DNA from 2 places in the Wansuia hejianensis genome. Region 2 is predicted to be linked to the other one. Evidence: riboswitches for the same ligand, from Rfam matches in the RefSeq annotation. Region 2 holds a riboswitch; the other holds the start of a gene.
The links. Region 2 has a riboswitch for ZMP and ZTP ahead of H9Q79_RS16685 (IMP cyclohydrolase). Riboswitches for the same ligand answer to the same signal wherever they lie in the genome.
Positions count from the first base shown of each region.

Region 1: another riboswitch for ZMP and ZTP. It lies ahead of H9Q79_RS15250 (formate--tetrahydrofolate ligase); the one in region 2 lies ahead of H9Q79_RS16685 (IMP cyclohydrolase).

Region 1 is NZ_CP060635.1:3,327,269-3,330,378, forward strand. Features, by position in the region: gene H9Q79_RS15250 (formate--tetrahydrofolate ligase) at 1-1,347, opposite strand, end outside; ZMP/ZTP riboswitch at 1,483-1,567, opposite strand; gene H9Q79_RS15255 (BMP family lipoprotein) at 1,776-2,864, shown strand; gene H9Q79_RS15260 (C40 family peptidase) at 3,083-3,110, shown strand, end outside.
Region 2 is NZ_CP060635.1:3,640,156-3,643,265, reverse strand. Features, by position in the region: gene H9Q79_RS16690 (phosphoribosylaminoimidazolecarboxamide formyltransferase) at 1-976, opposite strand, end outside; gene H9Q79_RS16685 (IMP cyclohydrolase) at 989-1,702, opposite strand; ZMP/ZTP riboswitch at 1,763-1,841, opposite strand; gene H9Q79_RS16680 (Gfo/Idh/MocA family protein) at 2,016-2,993, shown strand; gene H9Q79_RS16675 (SDR family NAD(P)-dependent oxidoreductase) at 3,029-3,110, shown strand, end outside.

The sequences.
Region 1 (3,110 bases), 310 kb from region 2:
GCTCCCCTCCAGTCCATAGGAGAAGCTGAAGCCGGAATTGTCCTCGTCACACAGGCGCACGACTTCTTCCGCCAGCTTCACGCCGCCTTCGCTTCCCTTGGCCCATACCTCCGACAGCGCTACGTTCACGCCCAGCTCCCGGCACTTGCTCTCCACCAGGTCCAGCTCTGCCTTCGTATCCGTCGGAAATGCATTGACCGCCACCACGCAGGGCAGATGGTACACGTTCCGGATGTTGCTCACGTGCTTCAGCAGGTTCGGGAGGCCCTTCTCCAGCGCTTCCAGGTTCTCATTGTTCAGGTCTGCCTTTGCCACGCCTCCGTTGTATTTCAGCGCGCGGACAGTTGCCACGATCACCACCGCATTGGGCTTCAGGCCCGCCATCCGGCACTTGATGTCCAGGAACTTCTCCGCGCCCAGATCCGCGCCGAAGCCGGCCTCTGTGATGCAGTAATCCCCCAGCTTCATCGCCATCCTGGTCGCCGTGACAGAATTGCAGCCGTGGGCGATGTTGGCGAAGGGGCCGCCGTGCACCACTGCCGGAACATGCTCCAGGGTCTGCACCAGGTTCGGCTTCAGGGCGTCCTTCAGAAGGGCGCACATCGCTCCTTCCGCATGCAGGTCTCCTGCCGTAACCGGCTGCTGCTCGGAGGGCTTGCCGTAGGTGTAACCGATCACCAGACGCGCCAGCCTCGCCTTCAGGTCCGTGATGTCGTTGGCCAGGCAGAGTACCGCCATGATCTCAGACGCAACGGTGATATCATAGCCGTCTTCCCTGGGAGTCCCGTTGGTGCGGCCGCCCAGCCCGTCAATCACATTCCGGAGCTGGCGGTCGTTCATGTCCACGCATCTTCTCCAGGTGATCTTCCGGGGATCGATGTTCAGCTCGTTGCCCTGGAAGATATGGTTGTCGATCATGGCCGCCAGCAGGTTGTTGGCAGCACCGATGGCGTGGAAATCACCGGTAAAATGCAGGTTGATGTCCTCCATGGGGACTACCTGGGCATAGCCGCCGCCGGCAGCGCCGCCCTTTACGCCAAAGACCGGTCCGAGGGAGGGCTCTCTGAGAGCCACCACCACATGTTTCCCGATCCGCTGAAGGGCGTCTGCCAGGCCGACCGTTGTAGTGGTCTTGCCCTCGCCTGCGGGCGTGGGGTTGATGGCGGTGACGAGAACCAGCTTGCCGTCCGGAGCGTCTGATTCTTTTAATAAGTTGTAATCAATTTTTGCTTTGTACCTTCCGTACTGTTCCAGGTATTTCTCATCGATACCTGCCTTTTCCGCGATCTTGACGATCGGCTCCATCGTGCATTCCTGCGCGATTTCAATGTCTGATTTGTAAGTCATAATTTCAATCTCCTTTCTGCTGTCCACAGCAGGGGCCGGGGTTCCAGGCGCTTCTGCCTACGTCTGTTTGCTGGTTGCAGTGAGCGGAAAAACACGACAACAGTTATACAAAAAGGGCAGCATTTGTGCTAATACAAATGCTGCCCAGACGGTCGGCTAAACGCGGGTTCTGATTCCCTGTGGTTCTCATCCACATATCCGTCAGTACACAGAACACCCTATTTAATTGATGAATTAAGTATAGCACCAGATAATAAAAAATGCAATCAGATTTTTATAAAAAAGAGAGTTTGCGGGCGGCGGACAAGAATTTAAAAAAATAACGGAAGAAGGCTTTTCAGAATCAGAATAAGCCGCTATACTGTTAAGTGATGGCAGTGGGGAGAATAACGGGCGGCAGTCAGCGGTTGCCCATCAAAGGAAAATAGATGATGAATTATAGAATAGGAAGAAACACGAAATGCCTGATTGCAGCTGCCTGTGTTCTGAGCCTGGTGTTGGGAGGCTGTGGCGGCGGTCAGGAGGAATGGAAGATTGCGGTGATTACAGATGGCGCCGGCGTTGAAGAGACAGGAATCTATCAGGCAGTCTGGCAGGGGGTGGAGCAGTTTGCTGGAGAATCCTCAGACTCCGCAGAAGCTTACGTCCCGGGTGGAAAGGATCTGGCGTCTTATGAGAAGACCATGGCGGATGCAGTTACTGACGGAGCTAATGTAATTGTGTGTACGGGTGAGGCTTTTGAACATGCTGTTTATGACATGCAGCGGATGGAAAGGGACGTGCGCTTTATACTGCTGAACGGGACTCCAAGAGAAGAAGACGGGCCTGAGAAAATAAGAGGGAACACCTCCAGCGTGATGCTGGCTAAAGAGCAGGCAGGCTTTCTGGCCGGTTATGCGGCGGTAAAGGAAGGATACGTAAGCCTAGGCTTTCTGGGAGGCGTGAAGAGTGAAGAAAATATCAGATATGGGTCTGGATATCTCCAGGGGATTGACCAGGCAGCGGAAGAGATGGGGCTCTCCCCAGAGCAGGTAACGGTACGTTTTCGTTTTTTGGATGGCAATTCCATCAGCCCTTCTCTGATGCAGACTGTGAAAGAGTGGTATCAGCAGGGCTGCCAGGTGGTTTACGCCTGTGACAGCGGACCGGAGCTGCTGGCCCGGGAGAGCGCAGAAGCATATGGCGGCAAGGTGATTGATACCAGAATGGATGAAAGCCCTCAGTCCGCCAGTGTTTTAACGTCTGCAGGAATGGATTACCGGCAGGCGGCCTACCATTCGCTGAAGCTGCTGGAAGAGGGAAAGCTTCCGGGCGGTGAGAAGACAGTCCTGGACGCTTCCTATGGCGGCGTAGGGCTTAGGATAGCCGGTTCCGGTTTTTCGGCGTTTACTAAGGAACAGTATAACACGGTAATACAGAAGCTGGCCAGCGGTGAAATTAAGGTATCAAAACAGGATGTAACGCAAAATCTTAACAAATTTGAAATAAATCACAGTACAGTCAATATAGAAAGTTAGCAAGCTGAGGAAAGAGAAGAAAATCAGATGTTGTCGAATGCTGTTTTTCCTTGTAGAATGGGCAGGTTTTAGGGTTCATGATTTGTTTACAATTAAATAACAATTAACACTTGCATCAAAGTGCGAATTATGTTAATATGTAGAAAGATTGAAAAAAGTATTTCATAATTATTACAGATGATAGCATAAATGAGACAAATGATTTAGGAGAATGATTCATGAAGAAGAAGAAAGTTCTTGTACTGG
Region 2 (3,110 bases):
CACGTTTTTCCTCTCTCGTGAAAACCTCTGGCTTCTCCTTGAAGATCTTCTGCCATGCGCCGTCAGCCAGAACATCCATGTACTCCTCGCCGATATAAACATCAATCGCGTTATCCCTGTCCGCACGGCGGATGCCGTCTACGAAGGGCAGGTTCAGCACCTTCGGGCACTGGCGCAGCCACCAGTTGTCGGCCTTCTGCCCGGCAAGGCGGGTACAGTGAACCCTTGACTGCTGTCCGGCGCCAACGCCGATCGCCTGTCCATCTTTGACAAAGCAGACAGAATTAGACTGAGTATATTTCAGGGTAATCAGGGAGATCTTCAGATCTCTCAGCGCTTCCGCAGGAATGTCTTTCTTCTCTGTCACTACATTGGACAGGAACGCATCATCAATCACCAGTTCCTGCCTGCCCTGCTCAAAGGTAACGCCAAACACTTCTTTGTGTTCCAGAGGCGCGGGCACATAATTCTCATCGATCTGGATTACACAATAATTGCCGTTTTTCTTGCTTTTGAGAATCTCTAATGCTTCATCGGTATATCCAGGCGCGATCACTCCGTCCGAAACCTCTCTTTTAATCAGAGAAGCCGTGTCTTTATCACATATATCTGACAGAGAAACAAAATCACCAAAGGAAGACATCCTGTCAGCGCCTCTTGCTCTCGCATAGGCACATGCCAGCGGTGAAAGCTCGCCCATATCATCCACCCAGTAAATCTTCTTCAGAACATCGCTCATGGGAAGGCCTACGGCGGCTCCTGCAGGAGACACATGCTTAAAGGAGGTCGCCGCCGGAAGTCCTGTGGCTTTCTCCAATTCACGCACCAGCTGCCAGCCGTTGAACGCATCCAGAAAATTGATATATCCGGGCCGTCCGGAGAGCACCTGAATGGGCAAGTCGCCGCCGTCCGCCACATAGATCCGGGACGGCTTCTGGTTGGGGTTACATCCATATTTTAATTCCAGTTCCTTCATGAAAATTCCTCCTCAGCAATTTTTATTAACAATTTTAGTCTCATATTTACCGGTTGCAATATCGATATAGCGGACGAATAGGGATACTTTGTTGTCCTCATTCAGGCTGTCCCACAGCATATCTGTAAAAGCGCCGATCTCATCAGGAATGGCCACCAGCTTCGGCTCGCCCTCAAAGCTCGGCAGCGGGTTACCGTCATGCATATAGGTATGGATAAAATGCCCTTCCCCGGCCACACACTCATTATATGCAAAAGTAAAGCGGTTGCACTGTGCCGGATTACCGTTGTTGCTCTTCAGAATCGAAAGGGCATAGCTGAAGGTTCCGTTCTCCACATGCAAAATGCCGGAAATCCTCGGCGTATAATTGGGAGCGTCAGGCTCAAATTCACGGATGCGCAGAGACTGTTCAAAGGTCAGCTGTTTGTCCATTCCCTCATAAATCGTATCCGTCTGATCCCCATTCGTCACAATTGTCTTATTGCCCAAAACGCGCACCGGCGCATAAATGATCAGGCTCGGGTCTGTCAGCTTCGAGGGGTCAAATGCCTGCGTGCGGATGCCCTCGCCATCTTCCACAAACACACGGTTTCTGCTGTTTTCACTTCTGCCCATGATAAAATAAGCAGTTACGGCTGATTTCCCATCCCCGGACCGTCCGATCACGATACCTCTTCCGGGATAAGAATTACTCTTCAGATCCTGTTCCAGTGATAACATTTCCATGAACTCTTCTCCTTTTCTCACTTGTTAACGGGTTTAAAAAAAGACCATACACACTCCAAGCAGATATGCCCAGACGGTCGGCCTCAAATCATTATACTTCCTGTGGTCAATTCCACTTCCGTCAGTCGTATAATTCAATTTTACCTTAACATCTTCCTCCAAAAATGTCAACAAGATTTTCCTTTTATCTCATCGTCCTATCCGGACAAAAGCCGCCGATTTATGTCTGAAAAGCATATTGACTTCATCTTTGTATCCTGTATAGTGAGAGTAGGATATTATTCCGGAAAATATAAGAAAACGAGGTGTCACTATGTCCAATCAATTTCCACTCGGAGACAAAGAACTGAAAATCGGTATCCTCGGCATGTCTGAGGGCAACGCGCATCCCTTCTCCTGGAGCGCCATGTACAACAATTACAACAAAGAAGAAATGGACAAATGGACGAGGGAGCTGTATCCCACAATTCCTGCATATCTGGGCAAGCAGCCGTCTGAGACTCTGGCGATCCCGGGCGCTCACATCACTCACATCTGCTTTACAGGCTATGCCGACAGGAAGATGGCTGAGAACTGCGCGCGCGCTTCACTCATTCCCAATGTGGTGGATAAGCCGGAAGACATGATCGGCGAAGTCGATGCCGTTATCTGTGCCACCGATATCGGCGCTGAGCACATCGAGCGCTGCCGTCCTTTCCTGGAAGCAGGGCTGCCCATGTTCATCGATAAACCTCTGGTTGATAATGAAGAAGATCTGAAGACATTTGTAAAATGGCGTGATGAGGGAGCACATTTCATATCTTCCTCCTCCATGCGCTACAGCAAGGCTATGGAGCCCTTCTATGAGAACCACTACGAGTTCGGCAAGCTCCGCTACATCTGCAGCCCCATGGCCAAAAAATGGGAAACCTACGGAATTCACGCGGTTGAAGGCATGTTTAACCTGCTGGGACGGGGATTCGATTCCGTGCAGAACACCGGAACCTATGAGAGCACCATGGTCCATCTCCACCACGAGAGTGGCTGTTATGTGGACATTCCCATGGGAATCGGTATGGCCGGACTTGGAATCATGATTCTGGGTGAAGGCGGCTCCACCTTGGTCAAGGATGGCGACTCCTATTACGCATTCAAGAAACAGATGGACAACTTTGTGCACTATCTGCGCACCGGGGAAGAACCTTGCCCGTTCGAGGATACAATCGAGATGATGAAGATTATCATCGCCGGAATCCGCAGCCGTGAAGAAGGCGGAAGAAAAGTAATGCTTTCTGAAATCAAAGAACGGTAAACCTCAGACCCCGGACGAAAATCAGGAGATAAATTATGAATATTCTTGACAAATTTTCACTGGCCGGTAAGCACGCTCTTGTGACTTATCCGGAATATACTTACGGCACAGAGATCG